DNA from 3 places in the Bradyrhizobium brasilense genome. Region 1 is predicted to be linked to each of the others. Evidence: riboswitches for the same ligand, from Rfam matches in the RefSeq annotation. Region 1 holds a riboswitch; each other region holds the start of a gene.
What was found. Region 1 has a riboswitch for cobalamin ahead of QA635_RS05515 (TonB-dependent receptor). Riboswitches for the same ligand answer to the same signal wherever they lie in the genome.

Region 1 (9,545 bases):
GGTCGGGACGATCAGTCCGGGCCGGCTCGGCCAGTTCATTCTCTACACGGCGTTCGCCGCGAGCGGCCTCGGCCAGCTCAGCGAGGTCTGGGGTGAGGTCTCGGCCGCATCGGGCGCCGCCGAGCGGCTGTTCGAGATCTTGCGCGTCAGGCCGCAGATCGCGGCGCCCGCGTCGCCGCGCGCGCTGCCGCAGCCGGCGCGCGGCGATGTCGGCTTCGACAATGTCAGCTTCGCCTATCCGACCCGGCTCAACGCGCTTGCGGTCGATGAAGTGTCGCTCTCGGTCCGGTCAGGTGAGAAGGTCGCGATCGTCGGCCCGTCCGGCGCCGGCAAGAGCACGCTGTTCCATCTGCTGCTGCGCTTCTACGATCCGAAATCGGGCACCATCTCGCTCGACGGCGTGCCGATCCGGCAGGCCGATCCGGCCGAGGTGCGCGCGCGCATCGCGCTGGTGCCGCAGGATTCCGTGGTGTTCGCCGCAAGCGCCCGCGAGAACATCCGGTTCGGCCGGCCCGATGCCAGCGACGCCGAGGTCGAGCGTGCCGCCGATCTCGCCCATGCAACCGAATTCCTGCGCCGCCTGCCCGAAGGCTTCGACGCCCAGCTCGGCGAGCGCGGCGTGACGCTGTCAGGCGGCCAGCGCCAGCGCATCGCGATCGCGCGCGCGATCCTGCGCGATGCGCCGCTGCTGCTGCTCGACGAGGCGACCTCGGCGCTCGACGCCGAGAGCGAGACGCTGGTGCAGACCGCGCTGGAGGAACTGATGCGCCACCGCACCACGCTGGTGATCGCGCATCGGCTGGCGACCGTTCTGTCCTGCGACCGCATCCTGGTGATGGACCAGGGCAGGATCGTCGAGCAGGGCACCCACGCCGAGCTGGTCGCCGCGGGCGGCCTCTATGCCCGGCTGGCCCGGCTGCAATTCGAGGGGATTTAAGCGAATTGGGCCTCGGCGCGCTCCGCCTATGCGATTCCTATACGATCAGGCGCGCGCTCCCCTCGAAAACCTATTCCCGCGCAAGGATAGTCGCGCCGCGCCCGACCTCCCTCGACAGCCGAGGGAAGTCAGGCGCACGGGGTGTTCGACTGATGCGCGAGAATGCGACCGAACCGGAGAGCAAGCTGCTCCGTGCCTGGCAGCTTGCCGTGCTGCGCTTCGCAGTGACGCTCGACGACGACGATCGGATGCACGCGCTCGGTGTGGCCGGCGAGGTCGACCGGCTGGGCGGCGCGGCCGATGACGCCTTCCACTTCTTCCGCAGGACGACCGCGGAGCTGTGCGCGGCGATCTCCGGTCAGGGCGCGGATCAGGATGCCGTCATCCGGCGCTTCCTGGCGCAGATCGACAATGTCAGGCTCAAGCATGCGGTCGAAGCGGCGATAGCCAGGGACCGCACGCCGCCGAAACTCGTGGCGAGCCGCGTGAAGCCCGGCCCCGATCTCTGGCGCGGGCTGGCGTCGCGGCGCGCAACCGGAACGTAGGAAGGGCCTCACTCTGCAATCGCCATCACGGCGCGGCGGATATTCCGTCACAGCATGTCGCCACAACCCTGGCCGGCTTGCTGCGATCAGTGCGATGCGCTTCTCTGTGCTCGACAGGAGACCGGTCGGTTTCGGAATGCGGGGAGTGGCGAGATGGGTGGCTTGGTGATCAGCGGCGGCCGGGTGGTAGATCCGGCCAGCGGGATGGACGCGATCGGCGATGTCGCCGTGGTCGACGGCAAGATCGCCGCGGTCGGCACCGGCCTCGGCGGTTCCGAGCGGCAGATCGACGCGACCGGGCTCGTGGTGGCGCCGGGCTTCATCGACCTGCACGCGCATGGCCAGACCATTCCGGCCGACCGCATGCAGGCGTTCGACGGGGTGACGACCTCGCTCGACCTCGAGGCCGGCGTGCTGCCGGTCGCGTCCTGGTACAAGCGCCAGGCCGAGAAGGGCAGGGTGCTGAACTACGGCGCCGCCGCCAACTGGGCCTTCGCGCGCATCGGCGCGATGACCGGTTCGAATTCGGAAAGCTCGCTGGAATCGTTTGGTGCCGCGATGCGCGATCGCCGCTGGATCGAAAACGTCGCGACCGAAGGCGAGGTCGGCGGCATCCTGGAGCGTCTCGCGATCGGCCTGAACGAGGGCGGCATCGGCATCGGCATTCTCAACGCCTATGCGCCGGGCGCCGGCGTGCAGGAATTGACCGCGGTGTGCCAACTCGCGGCGGATCATGCGGTGCCGACCTTCACCCACGTCGCCTACATGTCGCGGATCGATCCCGAGAGCGCGGCCGAGGCCTATATCCGCCTGATCGGCTATGCCGGCGCCACCGGCGCGCATATGCACATCTGCCACTTCAACTCGTCGAGCAAGACCGATATCGAACGTTGTGTTGGGCTGATCGCGAAAGCGCAGGCGCAGGGCCTGCCGATCACGGTGGAGGCCTATCCCTACGGCACCGGCTCGACCGTGCTGGCGGCGACCTTCTTCAGCGATCCGAAATTCGAGGAGCGCAACGGCCTCGGCTACGATTCGGTGCAGCGCGTGACCGACGGTCACCGTTTCGGCAGCCGCGAGGAACTGCTGGCGGCACAGGCCGAAGAGCCCTCGACCTTGGTGCTGTGGCATGTGCTCGATATCGAGAACAACGCGCATCATCGCGATCTGCTCGACATGGCGGTGCTGTATCCGGGCGGCGCGATCGCCTCCGACGCGATGCCGTGGACGCTGTCCGACGGCCGTCCCTACAGCGGCGACGCCTGGCCGCTGCCGGACGATGCCACCTCGCATCCGCGCTCGGCGGGCTGCTTCACCCGCTTCATCCGCGAATGGGTGCGCGAGCGCAAGAAGGTGTCGCTGCTCGAGGGCATCCGCAAATGCGCGCTGATCCCGGCCGAGATCCTGTCGGCGAGCACGCCGGCGATGCGGGCCAAGGGCCGGCTGCAGGTCGGCGCCGACGCCGATGTCGTGGTGTTCGACTACGAGACGCTGAGCGATCGCGCGACCTTCTCCGCGATGAATCGTACGGCGGAGGGCGTGCGGCATCTTGTGGTCAGCGGCCAGCCGCTGATCAGCGATGGTGTGCTCGATGTCGCGGCGCGTCCCGGCCGGCCGGTGCGCCGGCCCGTCACCGGAGGCTGAGGTGCCGGTCCCGATCCTGCTGGTCGCGGGCTTCCTCGGGGCGGGCAAGACCACGGTCGTCAACCATCTGCTGGCGCATGCGCAAGGGCGGCGCATCGCCGCCGTGGTCAACGATTTCGGCGCGATCAATATCGACGCGGAGCTGATCGCGGGCGCCGGCGACGGCGTGGTCAGCCTGAGCAATGGCTGCATCTGCTGCACGCTGGAGGGCGACCTGCTGCGCACGCTCGCCACGCTGCTGCGGCGTGATCCGCGTCCCGAATTCATCGTGATCGAGACCAGCGGGATCGCCGATCCCGCCGACATCGTGCGCAACCTGATGGATCCCGTGATCTGGAAGGAGGCGCCGCTGGAGACGGTGCTGTGCGTGGTCGACGCGACGCAGCCTGCGGCGAAGCTGAACGATGCGCTGCTGCGCTCGCAGCTCCGGGCGGCGGACGTGGTGGCACTGAGCAAGGTCGATCTGACTGACGCCGCCACCTGCGCCGCGATCCGCGACGCCGTGCGCGCGGCGCGTCCGGCGGCCGTGGTGGTTGATGCCTCGCATGGCGAGGTGCCGGCCGCGCTGCTGTTCCCGGCGGACCTCGATCATGTGTCGGCGCCGCGCGAGACCGCGCCGCGACGGCCGGCGTCCGATCGCTTCGAGACGCTGAGCTGGACCTCGGAGCAGCGTGTGCGGCTGCCGCGCCTGCAGCAGGCGATCGGCAGACTGGCGCCGAAGCTGGCGCGGGCGAAGGGATTGTTCGAGACGGTGGAGCAGCCCGGGCGGCTGACCGTGTTTCAACTCGCCGGCGGCCGCGCGACCTTGGCTGCGGGCGGCCTGCCGTCGCCCGGCGTGCCGCGCACGCGCATCGTGTTCATCGCCGAGATGGGTGCGCTGTCGCGCGCGGAGATTGATGAGGTGATGCAGGGATGCGTCGAGGCTCAGTGACGCGAACCTACGTTTCCCGTCATCCTGAGGAGCCGCGAAGCGGCGTCTCGAAGGATGAATCGGCCACCAGCCGGGCCGTGCATCCTTCGAGACGCGCGTGCCGCGCTCCTCAGGATGACGGGTTGTCTTTCGGCGTCAGCGCTCGACGTCGCTGTGTCATCGCCGCAGCATCACCCGCAAAGCATGTGTGCGACAATCGCATCGAATTGACAGCCTTGCCGGCACCACCTATCGTTTTTGCCGACGGTTCCCTTCGGGGATCAAAAGGGAATGCGGTGCGAGGGTAACCCCAATGCCGCAGCTGTCCCCGCAACTGTAAACGGCGAGCCTTTCGTCAATTTGCCACTGGGCCATCAGGCCCGGGAAGGCGTCGACAGGCGATGACCCGTGAGCCAGGAGACCTGCCGTCAGTCGTGGTCACACGCGAGCACATCGGGCGGGGGCGTCCTGGTGGGATCGGAGCACTGCCTTTTCGGCAATGCGCCATCCGCGTTCGCGGTGACGTGCCACGTTACCGCGAGTCCTTTTCATGTCTCCGTCCTCTCCCGTTGCGCGCAAATGGCGCCTCGGTCTTCTCTGCTCCCTGTCATCGCTGCTGTTGCCGGCCGAAGGCTCGGCACAAACACCGCCACCAACCAGGCTCGATCCGATCGAGGTCGCGCCTTCCGCTGCGGCAAAGCCGAAGCCCGCGGCGCGCAGCCGTGACATGGCCGCTGCGGCGCGGCCGAGGCCCGCGACGATCGCAACAGCCGGCAACACGCCGCGCGTCGCAGCGTCGGGCGTACCGGGATCGGCATCGCCGACGCTCAATGCCACCACGCCGGGCGGCACCGGCAGTCGTCTCAACCTGACGCCGCTGCAGACGCCGGCCAGCGTCGAGATCATCACGGCGCAGACCATCGCCGAACGCGGCCAGCACAACGTGCTCGATGCCGTCACCCAGGACGCGGCCGGCTTCATCGCAACGCCGGCACCCGGCAATGGCGGCCTGTCGTTCAGCACCCGCGGCTTTGCCGGCAGCAACTCGGTGATGATGCTGTATGACGGCACGCGCTTCTATATCGGCTCGGGCACGCTGACGTTCCCCTACGACACCTGGTCGACGCAGCGCATCGAAGTGCTGCGCGGCCCGGCCTCGGTGCTGTACGGCGAAGGCGCGATCGGCGGCGTCATCAACGTGATCCCGAAGAAACCGCTCAGTACGCCCTACAACGAGGCCGAAGTTTCGCTCGACAGCAACATGACGCGGCGGCTCTCGGTGGACAGCACCGGGCCGATCAATCCCAATGTGTCGTACCGCGTCAACGCTACCGGCAACATGTCGGACGGATGGGTCGATCGCGACAAGACCTCGAACGCGGTGGTCTCCGCTGCGGTGCGGGTGCAGGCATCGGACAATCTCGCCTTCACGCTGTCGGAGGACTACGGCGACCGCAGTCCGTCGCGCTATTTCGGCACGCCGCTGATCAACGGCTCGATCCAGGACGCGCTGCGCTTCAAGAACTACAACGCATTGGACAGCGCGATCCGCTACCAGGACAGCTGGACCCAGTTCAAGACCGAATGGGACGTCGCCGACGGCATCAAGGTCAGCAACACGCTGTATTATCTGACCAGCGAGCGGCACTGGCGCGACATCGAAAACTACACCTGGAATCCGAAGACCCGGCTGATCGATCGCTCAAGCTACATCGAGATCTTCCACGACCAGAAGCAATTCGGCAACCGGATGGATGCGACCTTCAGCGGTCACGTGTTCGGACTTGCGAACCAGGTCGTCGCCGGGTTCGACGTCAACCGGATCGACTTCACCCACACCAACAACTCGCCCTATGGCGGCGCGTCGTCGGTCAATCCTTACGTGTTCGATCCGGGATCGTTCTTCGCCACGACGACGGCGACCACGCCGGGCTTCAACGCGATCGTCAATCAATACGCGCTGTTCGCCGAGGACCGTCTCTTGTTGACCGATCAGTTGTCGCTCGTCACCGGTGTCAGGTACGATCGTCCCGAGGTCGATCGCACCGACTACAAGGCGCCGGCAAACAGTTTCGAGACGACGCTATCAGGCACCAGCTGGCGAGCTGGCCTCGTCTACGAGCCGATCAAGAACCTCGCGTTCTATGGCCAGTACGCGGTCGGCGTCGATCCGGTCAGCAACCTGATCTCACTGTCGACCACGCAGAAGACGTTCCAGCTTGCGACCGGCAAGCAGACCGAGATCGGGGTCAAGCAGTCGTTCTGGGGCGGCCGCGGCGAGTGGACGCTGGCTGCCTACGAGATCGTCAAGACCGGGCTCACGATTCCCGATCCCGCCAACCCCACCGGCGGCCTGGCATTGCAGATCGGCCAGCAATCATCCCGCGGGGTCGAAGGATCGATCGGGCTCGCGCTGAGCGACGGCTGGCGCGTCGACGCCAATCTTGCACTGCTGCGCGCCAGATACGACAACAACAGCCAGGTGGTCGGCGGCAAGATCGTCAGCTTCAACGGCAATGTCCCGGTCAACGTGCCGCAGCAGGTCTCGAATGTCTGGCTGACCTGGGATTTCGCGCCCAACTGGTCGGTCTATGGCGGCGTGCAGATCGTCGGTGCGATGTACTCCGATCTTGCCAACACCCAGCTGCGGCCGGGCTACAACGTGGTCAATGGCGGCGTCAGGTGGAAGCCGGACGACCGTACCACGGTCGCGTTCCGCCTCTACAATCTGTTCGACAAGGCTTACGCGGTGACCTCGAACGGCACCGGGCAGTGGCTGCTAGGTATGCCGCGTACCGCCGAATTGTCCGTCAACGTGAAGTTCTGACCATGCGCAACGCTCTGATCCGGCGCGGGCGGCGATGGCTCTATATCGTCCATCGCTGGATCGGCATTGCGACGTGTCTCCTGTTCGCAACGTGGTTCATCTCCGGCCTTGTCATGATGTACGTGGCCTTTCCGCGCCTTACCGACAGCGAGCGCCTCGCCGCGCTTCCTGTCATTCCCTGGAGCAAGGTGCAGCTCGCACCCGATCGCGCGATGGCGATCGCGGGTGTCGAGCGTTATCCGCGTGACCTGCGGCTTTCGATGATGGACGACACGCCCGTCTATCGGGTGACCGGCTGGAAGGAAGGGGCGATCACGATTTCGGCGATCGACGGCAGCGTGATTGACCGGATCACGCCGGACCAGGCGCTGGCCATTGCCGCTCATCATCCGCATGCCTTGCAGCCTCGCTTGATCGAAACGATCACGCGCGACCAATGGTCGGTCACGTCGCGCTTCGATCCGTTGCAGCCGCTCTATCTGATCGGTCTCGGCGACGCCGATGGCACCGAACTCTATGTTTCCTCGCGCACCGGCGAGATCGCGCTCGACACCACGCGTTGCGAGCGCATCTGGAATTGGCTCGGCTCGATCCCGCACTGGATCTATCCGACCGTGTTGCGCAAGGACGGCCCGCTGTGGCGGGATGTGGTGCTGTGGATCTCGGGTGTCTGTCTTGTCGTCGCGATCACCGGCTTCTGGATCGGCGTCCTCCGCCTGCGGCTGATGCGCCGCTACGCTGATGGCGCCGTCTCGCCTTATCGCGGCTGGATGGCCTGGCATCACATCGCCGGCCTGATCGGCGGCATCTTCGTTCTCACCTGGACGTTCAGCGGCTGGCTGTCGCTCAACCCCGGCGGCGCGTTTTCCGGGCGCGGCGTCACCCGTGAGATTGCGATCGGCTATAGCGGCCATGACACGGCCGACATCGTCGCCGGCTTCCAGTCGTCGCCATCGATGCCGGCGGTGGAGGCCCGCTTCGTCTGGATCGGCGGACACCGGTTGATGTTGCTCGACGATGGTAGTGGCCGGCGCAGCCTCGCCGATCCCGCGACCGGCGCGCCTGTAGCGATCTCGCGTGACGAGATCATCGCGGCGGCCCGGCGCGCCATGCCGGGAGCGACGATGATATCGGCGCGACAGCTGGATCAACCTGATGCCTATTGGTACACGCTGCACCAGGCGCGCGAGCTTCCCGTATTGCGGATCGGCTTCGACGATCCCGCCCACACCTGGCTGCACATCTCCCCCGTCACCGGCGAGATCCTCGATCGCAGCGACGACAGCCGCCGGTCCTACCGCTGGCTGTTCAACGCGCTGCACAGCCTCGACTTCCCGCTGCTGCTGCGCATCTCGCCGGCGCGCGACGTCGTGGTGTGGCTGCTGTCAGCGGCTGGTACGATTATCTCGATCAGCGGGATCGTGATCGGGTGGCGCCGGTTGCGGCGGCGGAAGGTACGAGGCAGGCGCGTGTCGGCGAGCCTCGTGCGCACACCCCCGTAAGGCGCGATTACTTGGCGGTCAGGTGCACGTCCGGCGCCGGCCGATTGGGGGCCCATTCCAGTGCAAACCGCTGACCGGCAATGATCTCATAGGTCGAGAGCTTGGATGCGACCGCATCGCGGAACCGGAGATAGGCATCGCGCTGCCGCCCGTTCGAGCGGGCCGCGGCCAGATTGAGCCATTTGTACGCCAGCACGAAATCCGTCGGAACGCCGTGACCCTTGTCGTACATCAGGCCGAGCTGGGCCTGCGCGAACGGGTCGCCCTGAACGGCGCCGCGATAGTAGCAGTCGGCGGCGGCTGCGTAGGCCTGCGGCACGCCGAAGCCGTGCTCGTATAGGAAGCCGAGCATGCCGAGGGCGCGCGCATTGCCGTGCTCGGCGGCCGGCGCGAGCTCCCGAGCCGCCCGGACATAGTCGCCGCGATGGAAGGCGGCCGATCCGCGCGCGACGCTGTCGGCGCTCGCGACAGAGGCGGTCATCGCCCAAAGCACGACCGCAAGCGAAGCCGAGAGGCCCGTCCGTTGTGCGAGAACGCGGCGCATCCTGCTGCCCGGCTCAGTGATAGCTGGTGGTGATCGGCGCATTGGTCGATGTCGTGGCGATGCTGCCGCGCAATTTCGATCGAAGCTCCTCGGCCACGGTCTGGGCGTCGGAGCCGTTGCGGATGATCTGCGGGCGGATGAAGATGATCAGCTCGGTACGCTGGGTGCCGTTGCTCTGATGTCCGAAGGCGTCACCGAGGCCCGGAATCTGATCGAGCACCGGAAGCGCATTGCGGGCGCCGCTCTGCTGTTCGCTGATCAGGCCGGCCAGCAGCACGGTCTGACCGTTGGCCACCGAGATCTGGCTCTTGACCCGTCGCTCCGAAACGGTCGGCGTCAGGTTGACCGTGCTGCCGCTGCTTTGGGGAACATTGCTGATCTCCTGCTCGACATCGAGCCGCACGGTGCCGTTCACGCTGACGCGTGGCGAGACCTTCAGGATGATGCCGGTGTTGCGATAGTCGATGGTGTTGACCACCGTGTTGCTCGTGGTCAGCACCGTCGCGCTGCCGGTCGAGACCGGGACGACGTCGCCGACCTGCAGCGTCGCGACCTGGTTGTTGATCACCACCAGCGAGGGATTGGAGAGCACCTTGACGCTGGTGACGGCATGCAGCGCATCCAGGATCAGGCTCG
Region 2 (9,545 bases), 4.5 Mb from region 1:
AGCCCTGGATCATCGCCGCATCATCAGGGGCGATCACCGTCTTGATGCCGACGAGCTGCGCGATCACGCCGCCGCGGTCGATGTCGCCGACCAGCACCACCGGCACGTCGGCTTTGCGCGCAAAACCCATATTGGCGATATCGGACTTGCGTAAGTTAACCTCGGCGGGGCTGCCGGCGCCCTCGACCAGAACGAGGTCGGCGCGCTGCTTCAGGCGCGCAAAACTCTCCAGCACCGCGGCCATCAGCGACGGCTTCATGCCGGCATATTCGCGCGCCCGTGCGGTGGCGATCCGTTTGCCGTGCACGATGATCTGGGCGCCGACATCGGTTTCGGGCTTCAGAAGCACTGGATTCATGTCGGTGTGCGGCTCGACGCCGGCGGCGAGCGCCTGCAGAGCCTGCGCGCGGCCGATCTCGCCGCCGTCGACGGTGACGGCGGCGTTGTTGGACATGTTCTGCGGCTTGAACGGCAGCACGCGCAGCCCGCGCCGTCGCGCGGCACGCGCAAGGCCGGCGACGATGAGCGACTTGCCCACGTCCGAACCCGCACCCTGGATCATCAATGCGCGCGCCATGGTGATGTCTGTCAGAACTCGACGCCCGGCTGGGCCTTGATGCCGGAACGGAACGGGTGCTTCACCAGCGTCATCTCGGTGACGAGATCGGCAATCTCGATCAGCTCCTCCTTGGCGTTGCGTCCGGTGAGCACGACATGGGTCATCGGCGGCTTCGACGTGGTCAGGAACTCGACGACGTCGGCGATCGCGAGGTACTCGTAGCGTAGCGCGATGTTGATCTCGTCGAGCACGACCATGCGCAGGCTCGGGTCTGCGATCAGCTGCTTGGCCTTCTCCCAGCCGGCTTGCGCCGCCGCGATGTCGCGGGCGCGATCCTGCGTCTCCCAGGTAAAGCCTTCGCCCATAGCGTGGAATTGACAGAGATCGCCGAAATGCCCGGTGAGCAGGCGGCGCTCGCCGGTATCCCAGGCGCCCTTGATGAACTGCACCACGGCGCAGGGAAAGCCGTGCGCCACACAGCGCACGATCATGCCGAACGCGGAGGACGATTTTCCTTTGCCGGCGCCGGTATGGACGATGATCAGGCCCTTTTCACCGCTCTTGGTCGCCATGATGCGGTCGCGGGCGGCCTTCTTTTTCGCCATCTTGTCCGCGTGGCGCGTATCCAGCGAAAGATCGGTGCCGACGGCGCCGTCTTCAGCGTCCTTTCCATCAGAAGTCATCACATTCCTTCGGCTTGACAAGTGCGAGGCTTGGACGAATGGTGGTCCCGCGTTGGTTCCTGTCCTACGACAGGCGAAGAGGGAATGCGATAGGGCTCCGCTAAATCGGGCCCGAAGCGCAGCCGCCCCCGCGACCGTGACCGGAGAGATGCCCAAGCCACTGATTCCATGCGGGGTTGGGAAGGTGGGCATTGAAGGGTAAAACCTGCTCCGCAAGCCGGGAGACCTGCCAACGCAGCATGTTGTGAAACCGGCGGACGGGGTGTTCCGCGACGGGGAACGAACCTGTCCAAAATCGGTTCGTGTGCCTCATCGCTTCCCGCTGTCAATCCAGGAAGGGCGATGAGCGTTACACTTCATGTCTGCATCACCTGCCGCGCCGGCCAGACGCCGGCGGAAGGTGAGCTCGCGCCCGGTGCACGCCTGCATGCCGCGCTTGTCGAGGCCGGCGTGCCCGATGACGTCAATCTGGTTCCCGTCGCATGCCTGTCGGCCTGCAGCCAGGGTTGCTCGGTCGCGCTCAGCGCGCCGGGGCGCTGGTCCTATGTCTACGGCCGACTGTCCGCTGATAATGCCGCGGATGTGATTGCCGGTGCCTCCGCCTATGCGGCGGCGCCCGACGGCATCGTGCCGTGGCGCAGCCGTCCGGAAATCTTCCGCAAGCAATCGCTCGCCCGCATTCCACCTCTTCCCGTCGTGCCGGAGGCCGCAGAATGACCACGCTCGCCAAAATTCCGGTCACGGTCGTGACCGGCTTCCTCGGCTCCGGCAAGACGACGCTGATCCAGCATCTGATCCGCAATGCCAACGGCAAGAAGCTCGCGGTGCTGGTCAACGAGTTCGGCAGCGAAGGCGTCGACGGAGACATCCTGAAGTCGTGCGCCGACGCCAATTGTCCGGCCGAGAACATCGTCGAGCTCGCCAATGGCTGCATCTGCTGCACCGTCGCCGACGATTTCATCCCGGCGATGGAGCAGTTGCTGGCGCGGAACGTGAAGCCCGATCACATCGTGATCGAGACCTCGGGGCTCGCCCTGCCGAAGCCGCTGCTGAAAGCGTTCGACTGGCCGGAGATCCGTTCGCGGATCACGGTCGACGGCGTGATCGCGCTCGCCGACGCCGAGGCCGTCGCCGCCGGCCGTTTTGCGCCTGATCCGGCCGCGGTGGATGCGCAGCGTGCAGCGGACGACAATCTCGACCACGAGACGCCGCTGTCGGAAGTGTTCGAGGACCAGATCGCCTGTGCCGATATCGTGCTGCTGACCAAGGCGGATCTCGCCGGGGCGGAGGGGATCAAGGCAGCGAAAGCGGTGATCGCGGCCGAGATGCCGCGCGAGGTGCCGATGTTGCCGGTCGTCGACGGCACGATCGACGCGCGCGTGATCCTCGGGCTCGGGGCGGCGGCGGAAAACGATCTCGCGGCGCGGCCGTCGCATCACGATGGCGAGGAGGAACATGAGCACGACGATTTCAATTCGGTTGTGATCGATCTTCCGGAAGTTTCGGATGTCGACGCGCTGGTCGCCTCGATCAAGGGGCTGGCGCGCGAGCAGAACGTGCTGCGCGCCAAGGGCTTCATCGCGGTCGAAGGCAAGCCGATGCGGCTATTGGTGCAATCGGTCGGGGAGCGGGTCAGGCATCAGTTCGACATGCCCTGGGGCGCCCGGGCGCGGCAGTCGAAGCTCGTCGTGATCGGCGAACATGCCGACATCGATGAAGCCGCGATCAGGGCACGGCTTGGTGTCTGATGCACGTCGTCTTCCGCGAGAGCCGCGGCCTTGAGGAGACCGCGACGCCAAGGGACCTCGGCCAGGATCCGGCCGATCTCGTGGTGTTGTCGTTTTCCGACAGCGATCTTGCTGCCTTCGCGGCCGGCTGGCGGCGCGGCCGCGCCGCGTTGCCGTCACTGCGGCTCGCCAATCTCGCGGAGCTGCGCCATCCGCTGTCGGTCGATACCTATATCGAGCGGACGCTGTCGCACGCGCGTGGCATTCTGGTTCGGCTGATCGGCGGCGAGCCCTATTGGTCGTACGGGCTGGCCGCGGTGCATCGGCTGGCGAAGGAGCGCGGCATCGCCCTGGTCGTGCTGCCGGCCGATGGCCGCGACGATCTGCGGCTGGATGAGTTCTCGACCTTGCCGGTCTCGACGCTGCGCCGTCTGAAGGTGCTGTGCGACAAGGGCGGCCCGGTTGCCGCGCAGGCCGTGATCGCGCAACTGGCGCTGGCGTCCGGACTCTATGCCGGGCCGGTGGTCGGCGAGATCGATCTTCCCGAGATCGGCGTCTACGATCCCCGGCGCGGTGCCGTCGCGGCGTTGCCGGCACCGGACGGCCGGCCGCGCGTGCTGGTGACGTTTTATCGTTCTTATCTCGCGGCCGGCGACACCGAGCCGGTCGATGCATTGATCGATGCATTGCGTGAGAGGGGCTTTGATGCCCACGGCGTGTTCGTCACCTCGCTGAAGGCGGCGGGCGTGGCCGACTGGCTGCGCGCTCAGTTCGCGCAATGCGCTCCAGCGGCCATCGTCAATGCGACCGCGTTTTCCGCGGCCGGTGACGACGGCGCGACGCCGTTCGACGCCGCATCATGCCCGGTGTTCCAGGTCGCTTTGTCGACGGCGCAGCGCGAGGATTGGGCCGGATCGCTGCGCGGTCTGTCGCCCGGCGATCTCGCGATGCATGTGGTGCTGCCGGAGGTCGACGGCCGCCTGTTCGCGGGCGTCGTCAGCTTCAAGTCGCCTGGTGAGCGCGATCCCGAGCTGCAGTTCGCGCATCTTGCACATCGACCGGATGCCGAGCGCGTCGCTGCAATTGCCGCACGCGTGGCCGCCTGGCATCGGCTTGCCAGCAAGCCGACACAGGAGAAGCGGCTTGCGCTGGTGCTATCGAACTATCCCGGCCGTCCACATCAAGTCGCGCATGCCGTCGGCCTCGATGCGCTTGCCTCGGTCGGGGCGATGCTGGCTGATCTCGCGGCCGCCGGATTTGACCTTGAGCCGGTGGCGTCGCTGGGCGACATTCTTTTGCGCAGGACCCTGACGTGGAACGTCGCCGACTATCGCGCGGCGCTTTCCGGCCTTCCCGAGCTGCTGCAGGACGATCTCAGCCGCGCATGGGGCGCGCCGGAAGATGATCCCGATTGCCGTGACGGCGCATTTCATTTCGCGGCGATCTGCTGCGGCAAATCGGTCATTGCCGTTCAGCCGGAGCGCGGTGAGGTAGGGCAGCGCGACGCCGACTATCACGATCTGGCGCGCACGCCGCGCCACGCCTATGTCGCGTTTTATCTGTGGCTCAGGCGGCAGGCCATCGACGCCGTCGTGCACATCGGCGCGCATGGCACGCTGGAATGGCTGCCCGGCAAGTCGGTTGCGCTGTCATCCGCATGCTGGCCGGAGGCGCTGATCGGCGATCTGCCTGTTGTCTATCCCTTCATCGTCAACGATCCCGGCGAGGCGGCGCAGGCCAAGCGCCGGATCGGTGCCGTGACGATCGGTCATCTGCCGCCGCCACTGGCACAGGCCGCGGTCCCCAAAGGCTTGCGCAATCTTGAGCGCTTGCTCGATGAGTATTCGACCGCCGATGGTCTCGATCCGGCGCGGCGGCAGCGCCTGATCGCTGCGATCCGCGACGAAGCGCGCATCGCCGGGCTGGAGGACGATCTCGGTCTCGCGGCGTCGGTCTCGGCGGCCGAGGCCGTTCCGCAGATCGATCGTTTCGTCTGCGACCTCAAGGAAAGCCAGTTCGGCGACGGCCTGCATGTGTTCGGGCAGGGCGCCTGCGGCGAGGCGGAGAGGGCGGCGCTGCGCGATGCGCTCGCGGGTCGGCGCGTGGCGCCGGGGCCGTCGGGCTCGCCCTATCGCGGGCGCCGCGACGTGCTGCCGACCGGACGCAACCTGTTTGCCGTCGATCCGCGCGCGGTGCCGACGCCGTCGGCGCATGCGCAGGGCGTGAAACTCGCCGAGGAGCTGCTGCGCCGTCACTTGCAGGATCACGGCGACTGGCCGAAGGGACTCGTGGTCGATCTCTGGGGCTCCTCGACGATGCGCACCGCCGGCGAGGACTTTGCGATGGCCCTGCACCTCGCGGGCATCGCGCCGCGCTGGGATCATGGATCGGGGCGGGTGTCGGGCTACGACATCATCGCGCCGGCGGAGCTCGGCCGTCCCCGCATCGACGTTACGCTGCGGGTGTCGGGGCTGTTCCGCGACGTCTTCTCAGGGCTGGCCCAGTTGTTCGAAGCCGCGGCGGAGGCGTTGTCCGAACGCAGCGACGAGGCGGACGAGAATCCCTATCGGCAGCGCATCGCGCGCGTGTTCGGTCCTCGCCCCGGACATTATGGTGTTGGTATTTCGTCGGTCCCCGACGTCTTCACACCGGAGGCGCGCGAGGCGGCCGGCGAAGCATGGCTGTCGGCATCGTCGTGGGCTCTCGCATCCGACGGCGAGATGCGGCCCGATCGCGCCGGCATCGAGGCGCGGCTCGCGGCTGCGGACAGTTTTGTTCACACCCAGGATCTGCCGGAGACCGATCTGCTGCTGGCGGCCGACTACGCCGCGCACGAGGCGGGCATCGCGGCGGCGGCGAGGCGCCTTGGCACGAAAGCCCCATCGCTCTATCACCTCGATGCGACGCGGCCGGATCAGCCGTATGCCCGGGCGTTGACCGAGGAAATCTCACGGGTGGTGCGAGTGCGCGCGGCCAACCCTGCCTGGATCGCGGGCATGATGCGCCATGGCTTCCGTGGTGCCGCCGAAATCACAGCGACGTTGGAGCACATGGCGGCGTTCGCCCATCTTGCCGGCGCGGTGCCGCCGCATCTGTTCGATCTCTACTACGATGCGACGCTCGGCAATGACGAGGTTCGCGGCTTCATGGCGCGCGAGAACCCGGCGGCGCTGGCTGCGATCGAAACCTGCTTCACGAGATTGCATGAAGCCTCGCTCTGGCAGACGCGGCGCAATTCGATCGCGGCTGCGCTGCAGGAGGCCTCATGAGCGCGGTTGCGGTCAAGGGCTGGTGTCCAGGCGCGCTGCGGCCGATGCTATCAGGCGATGGCCTCGTGGTGCGCATTCGCCCGCGCGGCGGACGGCTGGACGCGGCGCAGGCAACGGGAATCGCCAAGCTGTCGGCGCGATACGGCAATGGCCTGATCGACCTGACCAGCCGCGCCAATCTCCAGATCCGCGGCGTCAGCGATGAAGCTTATCCGCCCCTGGTCGATGGGCTCGCTGAGCTCGGGTTGCTGGACACGGACTCGAATACCGAGGCGCAGCGCAACATTCTGGTGACGCCGTTCTGGACCGCCGTCGACGAGACGCGCTCGCTTGCGACCGAGCTTGAGCAAGGGCTTGCCGGTGCCTCGCTTGATCTTCCAACCAAGTTCGGCTTCGCAATCGATGATGGCGATGCGCGGATGCTGGCGCGCGCGTCCGCCGACGTCAGGATCGAGCGCGATCGCAACGGCGGACTGCTGGTACGTGCCGATGGCGCACAGTGCGGGCTTTCGGTCACGCGGAGCGAGGCTGTGCGGACGGCGTTGGCGCTGGCCGAGTGGTTCGTCGCTTCCGGCGGAGTCAGGGGTGAGAAAAGGCGGATGGCGGCCCATCTCGCCGGCGGCGCGAGCCTGCCGCAGTCGCTTGGCGGTGATGCCGAGCCCGTGGGCCAATCGTTGAGCCCTGTGCCGGGCATCTATCCAATCGGCGCGATGGTTGGCGTCGCCTTCGGGCAGATGCCGCACCAGACGCTCAACGATCTCTCCGGCTGCGCGCGGGCTCTCCGCATGACGCCGTGGCGGATGATGCTGGTGGAGGGGATGCGCGAGATGCCGGGTGGGGCGGACCTCGTGACTGATGCCGGCGATCCGAGGCTGCGCGTGGTCGCCTGCAGCGGCGCACCGCGCTGCAGCGATGCGCATGCGGATACGCGTATGCTGGCGTCGGCGCTCGCGCGGCATATCCCACCTGATGCGCGGCTTCACGTCTCCGGCTGCGCCAAGGGCTGTGCCCATTCCGGTTCTGCGGATGTTACCCTCGTTGCGACAGACAACGGCCTTGATCTGATCCGCCGCGGCACGACGCGGGATGCGCCGGTCATCCGAGGGTTGAGCAGTTCGTACCTCGTCGCAAATCCCTCTGTGCTGACGGGAGGCCGCTGATGCCGCACGTCTACGAGACCGATGGCGCGACGATCTATCGCCAGTCCTTTGCCACCATCCGCTCCGAGGCCGACCTTGCCCGCTTCACGCCAGACGAGGAGCCGGTGGTCGTGCGCATGATTCATGCCGCCGGCATGGTGGGCCTGGAAGCGCATGTCCGCTTCACATCGGGCATGGCCGCCCGCGCGCGAGCCGCCTTGCAGGAGGGCGCGCCGATCCTCTGCGACGCGCGCATGGTGTCGGAAGGAATTACGCGCGCGCGGCTGCCGGCCGGTAATGCCGTCATCTGCACGCTCGGTGATGTCAAGGTGCCTGCACTCGCGCAATCGATGCGCAACACGCGCTCCGCGGCAGCGCTCGAGCTGTGGCGGCCGCATCTGGGCGGCGCCATCGTCGCGATCGGCAATGCGCCGACGGCGCTGTTCCATCTGCTCAACATGCTGGAAGATCCCGATTGCCCACGGCCGGCGGCGATCATCGGCTGTCCGGTCGGCTTTGTCGGCGCGGCGGAATCCAAGGCGGCATTGATGGCTGAGCCCCCCGCGCCGGCACTAACGGTCGAGGGACGGCTCGGTGGTTCGGCGATCACGGTTGCCGCCGTCAATGCGCTGGCGAGCCGGAGCGAATAGCGATGGGACGCATCATCTGCTGCGGCCTCGGCCCAGGCGATCCGGACCTGATGAGCTTGCGCGCCGACCGCGTTGTGCGTGCCGCGAAGCACGTCGCCTATTTTCGCAAGAAGGGCCAGCCGGGGCAGGCACGCCGCATTGTCGAAGGCTTGCTCGCCGCAGACGTCAGCGAATATCCGATGGAATATCCGGTCACCACCGAGATCGCGTTCGACAGTCCGGACTATGCGCGGCTGCTTGCCGACTTCTATGACGAATGGGCCGAGCGCCTGGCGCGATTTGCGCGCGCGGTCGACATCGTCGTGCTCTGCGAGGGCGATCCCTATTTCTATGGTTCATTTATGCATCTGCATGCGCGGCTGCAGGGGCGTGTCGAGATCGACGTGATCGCCGGCATTCCCGGCATGGTCGGCTGCTGGAATTCGGTGGGACAGCCGATTGCGCTGGCCGACGATGTGACGACCGTTCTGATGGGGACGCTGCCGGAGGCGGAGCTCGCCGAGCGGATGCGCAGCTCCGACGCGCTGGTCGTCATGAAGACCGGTCGCAATCTTCCGAAGATTCGCCGCGCGCTGGCGTCCGCGGGGCGCCTCGATGATGCGTGGCTGGTCGAACGCGGCACCATGCCGGATCAGCGCGTCGCCCGGCTTGCGGATATCGGCAAGGCCGAGTGTCCGTATTTTGCGATCGTGCTGGTGCACGGGCAGGGGCGGCGCAGGGAGGCCGCGCTATGACCGGCACGTTGACCATCGCGGGGCTCGGTCCGGGCGACGAGGCCCTGATCACGCCGGAGGTCTCTGCTGCGCTTGGGGCTGCGACCGACATCGTCGGCTATGCGCCCTATGTGACGCGGGTGCCGCCGCGCGCCGGGCTCACGCTGCATCCCTCGGACAATCGCGTGGAGTTGCAGCGCGCCGCTGACGCGCTGCGGCTCGCGTCGGAAGGAGGCCACGTCGTCGTGGTGTCCTCAGGTGATCCCGGCGTGTTTGCGATGGCATCGGCTGTGTTCGAAGCGCTGGAGGAAGCGCCGCAATGGCACGACCTGCCGATCCGCGTACTGCCCGGCGTGACGGCGATGCTGGCGGCAGCCGCAAGCGCCGGCGCGCCGCTCGGTCATGATTTCTGCGCGATCAATCTCTCCGACAATCTCAAGCCCTGGCCGCTGATCGAGAAACGCCTGCGGCTTGCGGCCGAAGCGGATTTCGCGATCGCGATGTACAATCCGCGCTCGGCCAGCCGGCCGGAAGGTTTTGGGCGCGCGCTCGAGATCTTGCGCGAGGCCGGCTGTGACGAGCGGATCGTGGTGTTCGCGCGCGCCGTCAGCACGCCCGAGCAGCGGATCGAGACGGTCGAACTGCGCGACGCGAGGCCGGAGATGGCCGACATGCGGACGCTCGTGATCGTCGGCAATTCGGCGACACGGCGGGTCGGCCGCTGGGTCTACGCGCCGAGGCAGGTCCGATGACCGAGCCATTGCATCACCTCGCTCACGCTGTCCACCCGCGGCCTGTCGGGCAG
Region 3 (9,545 bases), 470 kb from region 1:
GTGCTGCAGCTCTCCGACAACGATCCGAGGAAGCAGGGCCTCGTGATCAGCGTCGCTAACAATCTGATGAGGCACTACGATCCCGACAAGGTCGCGGTCGAGATCGTCGCCTTCGGCCCGGGCATCGACCTGCTCAAGCCCGACAACCCGAACCGCAAGCTGGTCGAGAGCGTAGTCGCGCAGGGCGCGCGGGTCGACATCTGCCTCAACACTGTCGACACGATCGAACGCGACAGCGGCAAGCGGCCGGACTACATCGCCGCCGCCACCCCCGTGCAGGTCGGCGTCGCGCAGATTTTGCTGCTCACCGAGAACGGATACACGCTGGTCCGACCGTAACGGCCCCGTCGTCATTGCGAGCCAACGGGTCGCGCGAACGCGCGCCCGCGGGAGCAGGGCTGGAGTTACGTGCGGCCGTAACTTCGTCTCTTCCACGACCGCGATGCATATCCCGTCATCCTGAGGCGCGAGCGGAGCGAGCCTCGAAGGATGCGCGGCCCAGATGCCTTGTCCCATTCGCGGAAAGACCCGGGCCGTCCACCCTTCGAGACGCGCGCAAGAGCGCGCTCCTCAGGGTGACGAGATCCGGCTGGGGCGGGGATGGATTTGCTTTGAACTGACCCTATCTATGGAATAATATCCTCCATGTGACTCGGCCCGGAGAATAGGTAAGCCGTCATGATCTTTCGCCAGCTCTTCGACAGCGTATCCGGAACCTACAGCTATCTGCTCGCGAGCCGCGCCGGCGGCGAGGCACTGATCCTCGATCCGGTGCTGGAGAAGGCCGATCGCTACTGCAAGCTGCTGCAGGAACTCGACCTCAGGCTGGTCAAGGCCGTCGATACGCACCTGCACGCCGATCACGTCACCGGCCTCGGCGAGCTGCGCGACCGCACCCAGTGCATCACCATCATGGGCGAGCAGAGCAAGGCCGACGTTGTGTCGATGCGCGTCTCCGACGGCGACAAGGTGACGATCGAGGGCCTCTGCCTCGAGGCGCTGTACACGCCCGGCCACACCGACGATTCCTACAGCTATCTGATGGGCGACCGCGTCTTCACCGGCGACACGCTGCTGATCCGCGGCACCGGCCGCACCGATTTCCAGAACGGCAGCGCGCGGGCGCAGTACGATTCGATCTTCAACCGCCTGCTGAAGCTGCCCGAGGAGACCATGGTGTTCCCCGCGCATGACTACAAGGGCGATACCGTCTCCACCATCGGCGAGGAGAAGCGCTACAATCCGCGGCTGCAGGTCAAATCGATCGACGACTATGTCGAGCTGATGAACAACCTCAATTTGCCGAACCCGAAGCTGATGGACGTCGTGGTGCCCGCCAACATGCATGTCGGCCTGCACCAGGATGAACTCGCCAAGGAGGGCCTCTCCCTCAGCGCGCGCGACGCCATCGCGAGCCTCGGCCGGCCCGATATCCTTCTGGTCGATTTGCGCGAGAGCGCCGAGCGGGCCAAGCACGGCACGCTCGCGGGCGCGCTGCACGCGCCCTATCCGGGGATTTGCGCCACCCTGCAGCCCGGCGGCATGCTGCGCGAGGTCGCGGCCGCAACCGGCCGCCGCGTCGTGTTCTTCTGCGCCTTCGGCGAGCGCTCGGCAATGGCGGTGGCCGCCGCGAAGAAGGCGGGCCTGGCCAACACCGCGCATATCGATGGCGGCATCGATGCGTGGAAGAAGGCCGGCGGGCCGGTGGTGATGGGATAGTCTCATAACCCTTTAGCCCGCTCGCAAATATCTCACCGTCACCCTGAGGTGCGAGCGAAGCGAGCCTCGAAGGGCGACGGCCACACTCCTTCCGCGAACTCCTGGAAGTATCCGGGCCGTGCATCCTTCGAGACGCGGCTTCGCCGCTCCTCAGGATGACGGGTTTGGAAGGTCACTGCGTCACTCGCTGCAACTCTTCCGTCAGGCGATCCAGCGCATCCGCCAGCATCACGCCGCCGCACACCGTGAGCCGCTCCGGCAGCACGATGCGCTTACTTTGCGGATAGAAGCGCTCCAGCGCGGGATGCAGCAGGAAGGCGCGACCGTCATCCTCGGCGCGGTCGCCGGCTTCCGACACCAGGATGAAATCCGGCCGCAGTTTTACAATCGCCTCCAGCGAAGCAAACCCGCCTGCGCCGACGCCGAGTTCGCCGGCGGCGTTGGAGAGACCGGTTGCCGCCAGCAGCGAGCTGACCAGGCTGCCGTCGCCGGGCACAAAGCCACGCCGCTCCAGCGGCAACACGCGGTAGTGATGCGCGCTCGCCGCCGCGCGCGCCCGGGCGGTGGCCGCATCGAGGCGCGCGATCTCGGCCTCTGCGCGATCGGGATGCTGCACCACATCGCCCATCGCGCGGATCTGGTTCTTCACCTCGTCCAGCGTGCGCGGCACCGTGAATTCGACGACGTGCAGCCCGTGGGCCTTCAACAGATCACGGGTCGCGCGCTTGTCGAACAGGCTGACCACGACGAGGTCGGGCTTGAGCAGCAGCACGTCCTCGGCCTCGCCGGACAGGCGCGGAAAGTTTCGCGCCTTCTCCGCGGCCCAGGATTGCCAGTCATCTCGCGAGAAGCGGCTGAGGCCGATAATCTGGTCCGGATCGGCCAGCGACAGCACGAGCTGGTCACTGCAGACATTCATCGAGACGATGCGCGGTCCGGCGGCGAACGCGGCGCCGGCGGAAATAAGCCACAGCAGTATCGCGACCACCGCACCAAGATGAAGCGAAGCGAGATGGCTGCCACGCTGAAGGTGCGCCCCCTCTCCCGCTTGCGGGGGAGGGTTGGGGTGGGGGTTTCGCCGCGAGCCATATCGTGGAGAGAGCCCCCACCCGCTGCGCTCGTCGAGCGCAGCGACCTCCCCCGTAAGCGGGAGAGGTGAACTGAGCTTGTGGTGAGGCCGTGACCACATCAGACGTCCGCCCACGGCACGATGACGGCTTCGCGCTGAAATTCGGCGCGATAGGCGCTGACCCGGAACACGCTGGCGAGGACGCTCTGCGACAGTGCCTCGACAGGCGCGCCTTGCGCTGCCAGCCGCCCCTCCGCGAGCACCAGCACATGATCGGCAAAGCGCGCGGCGAGTCCCAGGTCATGCGTCACCACGATCACCAGCACGCCGGTGTCGGCGACGTTGCGCAGCTTCTGCATCACGTCGATCTGGTGGCGTGGATCGAGCGAGGCGGTCGGCTCGTCGGCGAGGATCACCGGCGCCTCCACCGCGAGCACCCGGGCCAGCGCGACGCGGCTGCGCTCGCCGCCGGAGAGTTCGGTGACGCGGCGATCGCTGAATTCAGTGACGTCGACCGCCTGCATCGCCCGCAGCACCGCCTCCATATCCGTCTGCGACAGCCGTGCCGGATCGGTCGCGCCGTGCGGGTAGCGGCCGAGCGCGACGATGTCGCGCGCCGGCAGCGGCCAGTGCACCATGTGCCCCTGCGGCAGATAGGCAAAGCGTTTCGCACGCTCGCGCAGCGGCAGCGACGCCAGCGGATCGCCGCCGATCCGGATCTCGCCGCCCGATGGAATCAGCCCGGCCAGTGCACGCAGCAGCGTGGTCTTGCCGGCGCCGTTCGGGCCGACCAGCGCGACCAGATGGCCCGACGGCAGCGACAGCGAGACATCGTGCAGCACCTTGCGGCTGCCGAGCGAGGCATTGAGCGCGGCGGCGGAGAGCAACGTCATGCCACGCCTCCGCCGAGCGCGCGGCGCTCGCGCATGATCAGATAGAGGAAGAACGGCACGCCGATGATCGAGGTCAGCACGCCGACCTTGATGTCCGAGGTTGAAGGAATGATGCGCACCGCGATGTCGGCGGCGAGCAACAGCGCTGAACCCGTGAGCGCGCTCGGCACCAAGAGCCGCGCCGGATCGTGACCGATCACGGGACGCATCAGATGAGGCGCGACGAGGCCGATGAAACCGATCGTGCCTGTCACGGCAACCGCGCCGCCGACACCGAGCGCCACGCCCGTGATCACGAAAAGCCGCAACCGCCCGACGTCGACGCCAAGGCTCTGCGCCGCCTCCTCGCCGAGCGTCAGCGCGCGAAAGTCGCTCGCCTGGCTGAGCAGGATGGCGGCGCCTGCGACGATGAAGGGCAGCGCCAGCGCCACGTGCTGGAAGCTGCGGTCCTCCAGCGAGCCGAGCAGCCAGAACGCGATCTCCAACACCACGAACGGATTGCTCGAGAGATTCATCACCAGCGCGGTCGCCGCCCCCGCAAAGCTCGAGATCGCGAGCCCCGCGAGGATCAGGATCAACAGCCCGGCATTGCGGCCGGCGATCGCAAGCAGCGCGAACACCGAGCCGAAGGCGGCGATGATCGCCACCACCGGCAGCGCGTAGGAGCGCACATCGGCGAGGCCCAGCGCGATCACCAGCACCGCGCCGAACGCGGCCGATTGCGGCGCGCCGAACAGCGACGGCGAGGCCAGCGGATTGCGCAGCAGCCCTTGCAGCGCCGCACCGGACAGCCCGAGAATACCGCCGATCGCGAATGCCAGAATGGTGCGCGGCAGGCGGATCTCGCGCACGATCACCTGCGCCACATCGCTGCTGCCGCCGAACAGCGCCTCGATGACCGCGAGCGGCGACAGCCGCACCGGCCCGATGCCGAGCGAGAGCACGCACAGCAGGACCACGAGCGCGAGCAGCGCCGCGGTGGCGCCCCACCGGCGCCGCGCCGCGACCTCGGCCGCCAAGGCAAAATCCTGCACGCTCATCGGATCCATGCTCTTACAGCGATCGTCGTGGCAGACAAGCGACACTCGACAAAAACCGTGGCCGCACGGCCATTGCCCGACTTCCGCCGGATTGACTTTGCTGCCCGGCCGAACCCTAGATGAACATGACGGTTCTTTCATGAGATGAAAAGGGAATGCGGTACGGGGAAACTTCCCCAACGCCGCGGCTGCCCCCGCAACTGTATGCGGTGAATCCTTCGTCACAGGCCACTGGGAATCTCGGTCCTGGGAAGGCGACGAAGGGTAACGACCCGCGAGCCAGGAGACCTGCCGTCAGCCGTGGTCACACGCGATGCTGCCGGTCGGGGAGTACAGGCATGAGCTTCACCTGATGCTGTGAGCACGATGGTGAGACTGGTTCGCGGTGACGTGCCACTGACGTTGCCGAGGCCTTGCTTATGTTCTCCTTCCCTTTCCATCGGCGGCGCCGCGCGCTTCTGCTCGCGTCGACGATGATCGCGCCGGCGACGATGATCGCGCCGGCATTCCTTGTCTCCGCAGCGCGGGCGCAGCAGGCACCCGCTCCCGATCAGCTGCCGGCGATCGAAGTCACCAAGCCGGGCGACCAGAACGTCACGCGCGCCAGGCCGGCCGCTCGCGAAGCGCCGGCGCCGCGACGCCCGGCGCCGGGCACCTCGCAAGGCAACAATACAGGCAGCGGAGCCGGATCGGGCACGACAGGGACCGGTGTGGCCACCGGAACGGGCGGCACCGGCGGCCGCCAGTTCGCCGGCATTGTCGGCACCTCCTCGGCCGTGATCACCGCCGATGACATCGCCCATTCGCCGGTGCAGTCGTTGCCCGAGATCCTCGCGCAGGTGCCGGGCGTGCAGCTGCAAACGCCCTATGGCGGACCGAACGGCGCCAAGACGTCGGTCGACCTGCGCGGCTTCGGCGCGTTCGCGACCGACAATACCCTGTTCCTGCTCAACGGCCGCCGCCTCAACGACGTCGACAAGGCCGGCTTCGACCTCACCACGATTCCGCTCGATTCGATCGAGCGCATCGAGATCACGCGCGGCAACAGCGGCGCGGTGCTCTACGGCGACAACGCGGTGGGCGGCGTCGTCAACATCATCACCAAGACCGGCGTCGGCGGCCCGCCGACGACGATGCGGGCCGAGGCCGGAGTTGGCTCGTTCAACACCCGCATGGCCGCGGTCTCCGCCGCACTCAATTCCGGCCCGTGGTCCACCTCGTTCTACGGCAACGGCATCAAGTCCGACGGCTACCGCGTCAACAATGCGCTCGACCAGCGCAACGCCGTCGGCAACATCAACTACACGACGCCTGATCTCACCGCCTTCTTGACCGTCACCGGCAGCGACCAGAAGCTCGGCCTGCCTGGCGGACGGCTGGTCGATCCGTCGATCGGCGTCAACGAACTGCTCACCGATCGCCGGGGCGCCGCGACGCCGTTCGACTATGCCAACCAGCAGACCGCCAGCGTCACCGCCGGCTTCACCAGGACGCTGATGAACGGCGTCGACCTCATCGTCGACGGCGGCTGGCGGCAGCGCGAGACGCAGAGCGGCTTCTTCGGCACGGTGCCGACCATCAGCTTCGCCTCGACGTACAACGATGCCGCGCTGCAGACCTGGTCGCTGACGCCGCGGCTCAGCGTCAAGAATGTGATGCTGGGCATGCCGTCGACGATCCTGGCCGGCATCGACTATTACGATTCGACATTCCGCGAGGCGCGCGGCGCTTATCAGGGCGTCGACCCGTTCCACATCTACAATATCGAGCAGCAGAGCGTGGCCGGCTATTGGCAACATACGCTGGGCCTGTTGCCAACGACCGACATCTCCTACGGCGCGCGCGTCCAGAATACCAGCATCTCGGCGCGCGATCGTTACGACCCGAATGCGCCCTTTGCGTTCGATGCGCAGGCGGCGCCGCTCGACAGCAACGAGACGCAATACGCGCTGCATGTCGGCGTCGAGCATCGCCTGACCGACACCTTCTCGGTGTTCGGCCGCGCGGCCCGCGCATTCCGCACGCCCGATGTTGACGAGCGCGTTGCATCAGGGCCGTCATTCGACCCGCTGACCTTCGCCCCGATCCCGCAGAATTTCCAGCTCAAGACCCAGACATCGCAGGACGTCGAGGGCGGCTTCCGGGTCAAGACCAACCTGTTTCAGGTCCAGACCAGCGTCTATCTGATGGATCTCGAGAACGAGATCCATTTCAACCCGGTGCTGTTCTTCAACACCAACCTCGACCCCACCCGCCGCTACGGCTCCGAAACCAGCGCGGCGCTCAAGGTCAGCGACAGCGTCACCCTGCGCGGCGGCATGGCGATCACCCGCGCCGTCTTCCGCGAAGGCATCTGGACCGGCAATGACGTGCCGCTGGTGTCGCGCTACACCGGCAATCTCGGCGTCACCTGGAATATCTGGCAGAACTATCTGGTGTTCGACGCCACGGTCCGGGCCTGGAGTTCGCGCATCATGGACAACGACCAGGCCAACACCCAGAGCCGGATTCCCGGCAACGCCACCGCCGATATCAAGCTGAGCGGGCAAGTTGACCGCTTCTTCTGGTCGCTAAGCGTAAACAACCTGTTCAACGCGCTCTACTACGACTACGCCATCGCGAGCACGTTCACCGATGGCCGCTTCTCGGCCTATCCGCTGCCCGGCCGCACCTACATGGTAAGGGCCGGTGCGACGTTCTAGAGCGTGATCCGGTGGGGTGGGTGTGCCCGCCGCACCGTCTCCGAACATTACAAACGCACGGAAACTGGGGTAGAGTTCCGGCAGCTGATTTGACCCGCGCAGGGGAAACGCATGGCCAAGGCCGGGAAGCAGACCAAGGGCGGCACGAAGACCAAAGACAAGACCGACGACAAGTCGAAGAAGCCTCCGCCACCCGCAGCGCTACAGGACGATGACTATTACGAGGACGGCGACATCGCGACGCCGAAGCTCGACCGCTACGGCAATGATGACGAGCCGTTGTGAGGCGCGGCAAAGATCAATCGACCGATCCCACGCGCAGTCGGGCGCGGCGGCCGCGTAGCTTGCGAGCTACCGAGCCCGGCTCATCCTCGCCAAGCAGGCATTAGGTCGCAGCCGGGTCATGGACCGGACCACCCTTCCGGATTGGTTGCCGTGCTAGGCTTCGCATGGACGCTGGGTCCTTGCTGGGGGCGGTGCCATGAGATTTGCGAAGGCAGTGCTCACGGTCTTCTGCATGATCGCGTCGATGTGCGACCCGTCCGATGCGCAACAAGCTCCCAGAAAAGTAGGAATCCTCGTCAACGGCGGCCCGTCGCCGCTCTTCGATTCCATCAAGAAAAATCTTCTGAGCGACTTCACCGACCGCGGCTATCTCGAAGGACGCGACATCGTCATCGAACCGCGATTTGCCGAATCGAAGCTCGAGCGCCTTCCGGGCCTCGCCTCGGAGCTGGTCGGTGCGAATGTGGATGTCATCCTCGCACTCGGCGGCCCGGCGTCGGTGGCGTCGCAGAAAGCCACGTCGACGATCCCGGTGATCTTTGCGATCGTGACCGATCCGGTCGCGTTGAAGCTTGTCGCCTCGATGGAAAAACCGGGAGGCAACGTCACGGGCCTCACCAACCTCGATCCTCAGCAGGCCAGCGACCAGTTCAAGCTTCTGAAGGAGGCATTCCCCGGGATCACGCGCGTTGCGATTCTCAGTGATCAAACGATCCCCGGCGCGGATGAACGCGGGCTCGCCCCGATTGACCGCGCCAACGAGGCCGCAGCCAAGGCGCTGGGGCTGGAGCCGCAAATCGTGAAGGTCAAGGGTGCGGACGATCTGGAGGCCGCGATTGCCGGGATGGCAAAGGAGCGCGCGGAGGCGCTGCTGGTCCTGGAAGTGCCGGTGCCCTGGAGCAATCGAAAACGAGTCGGTGAACTGGCCATCAAGAACCGCTTGCCGGCAATGTTTCCCGGCGGCCAGGCGGACGCCGGCGGGGTGATTACTTATGGGGCCAACGTCGCCGATACATGGCGCGAGTTTGCGACATTCGCCGACAAGATTTTCAAGGGCGCGAAGCCGGGCGACCTGCCAGTCGGCGTCGTCACCAAGCGAGAGCTGATATTCAATCTCCACGCGGCCCAGGCCGTGGGCGTCGAGATTTCACCGGAGCTCTTGAAGCGCGCAGACAAGATCGTGCGGTGAATTCGCGCTGGAGGGATACTAGCGGAAATCGCCATTCTCGATCGCCTTGATGCTGCCGCGATCGAGCAGATGCGCGCCAAAGCCGCCGCGCGCCAGCGATGAGGCGATCTGCGGTGATGCCAGCAGCAGCACTGTCGTCATCGCAAGCGGCACGGCGCTGAGCCAGTCGAGCCGCACCGGCGTCAGCTCTTCGCTGCTTCCCCGATAGTGCCCTTCGCCCGCGGCGATGCGGCCGCATTCCCGGATCAGGTCACGCCGCGTACCATCGCGCGACGCACTGCCGAGCAGCGCCTGCATCGCCAGATGCGTCCGCACGCCGGCGCGGCCCTCGGGCAGCTGCGCCGGAGTCTCGCCGCGCGAGACGCGCAGCAGCAAATCGACCAGATCGACGCCCGACTGAAAGGCGTTCATCGGCTCGACCAACCGCGGGTTGCAGTCGATCAGCAGCGGCGTCGCGCTGTCGAGCGGCATGATGACGTCGACCGAGAGCGCACCGTGCCAACCAAGATGCGCGCCGATGGTCTCGAGGCCGGCGCGGATCGCCGGCCGGCTCACGCTCTCCTTGATCGCCTCGCCGCCGCCGACACCGGCCGCAATCTGGCGGTAGGCATGGAAGCCGACAAGCGTGCCGTGGCAGAACACCGACTG

Region 2: linked by a shared signal. The riboswitch ahead of QA635_RS27070 (DUF1636 family protein) and the one ahead of QA635_RS05515 (TonB-dependent receptor) in region 1 are both predicted to bind cobalamin.
Region 3: linked by a shared signal. The riboswitch ahead of QA635_RS03325 (TonB-dependent receptor) and the one ahead of QA635_RS05515 (TonB-dependent receptor) in region 1 are both predicted to bind cobalamin.

The regions. Positions count from the first base shown of each region.
Region 1 is NZ_CP121669.1:1,216,285-1,225,829, forward strand. It holds gene QA635_RS05495 (ABC transporter ATP-binding protein/permease) at 1-937, shown strand, start outside; gene QA635_RS05500 (hypothetical protein) at 1,090-1,482, shown strand; gene QA635_RS05505 (amidohydrolase family protein) at 1,636-3,126, shown strand; gene QA635_RS05510 (CobW family GTP-binding protein) at 3,128-4,057, shown strand; cobalamin riboswitch at 4,285-4,480, shown strand; gene QA635_RS05515 (TonB-dependent receptor) at 4,587-6,863, shown strand; gene QA635_RS05520 (PepSY domain-containing protein) at 6,866-8,365, shown strand; gene QA635_RS05525 (tetratricopeptide repeat protein) at 8,373-8,846, opposite strand; gene gspD (type II secretion system secretin GspD) at 8,923-9,545, opposite strand, start outside.
Region 2 is NZ_CP121669.1:5,733,065-5,742,609, reverse strand. It holds gene QA635_RS27080 (cobyric acid synthase) at 1-577, opposite strand, end outside; gene cobO (cob(I)yrinic acid a,c-diamide adenosyltransferase) at 589-1,242, opposite strand; cobalamin riboswitch at 1,279-1,490, shown strand; gene QA635_RS27070 (DUF1636 family protein) at 1,585-1,959, shown strand; gene cobW (cobalamin biosynthesis protein CobW) at 1,956-2,990, shown strand; gene cobN (cobaltochelatase subunit CobN) at 2,990-6,238, shown strand; gene cobG (precorrin-3B synthase) at 6,235-7,398, shown strand; gene QA635_RS27050 (precorrin-8X methylmutase) at 7,398-8,027, shown strand; gene QA635_RS27045 (precorrin-2 C(20)-methyltransferase) at 8,030-8,761, shown strand; gene cobJ (precorrin-3B C(17)-methyltransferase) at 8,758-9,492, shown strand; gene QA635_RS27035 (cobalt-precorrin-6A reductase) at 9,468-9,545, opposite strand, start outside.
Region 3 is NZ_CP121669.1:743,915-753,459, reverse strand. It holds gene QA635_RS03350 (DsrE family protein) at 1-339, shown strand, start outside; gene QA635_RS03345 (MBL fold metallo-hydrolase) at 679-1,719, shown strand; gene QA635_RS03340 (ABC transporter substrate-binding protein) at 1,892-2,707, opposite strand; gene QA635_RS03335 (ABC transporter ATP-binding protein) at 2,908-3,681, opposite strand; gene QA635_RS03330 (FecCD family ABC transporter permease) at 3,678-4,721, opposite strand; cobalamin riboswitch at 4,834-5,031, shown strand; gene QA635_RS03325 (TonB-dependent receptor) at 5,141-7,423, shown strand; gene QA635_RS03320 (hypothetical protein) at 7,535-7,708, shown strand; gene QA635_RS03315 (ABC transporter substrate-binding protein) at 7,905-8,897, shown strand; gene QA635_RS03310 (ATP-grasp domain-containing protein) at 8,916-9,545, opposite strand, start outside.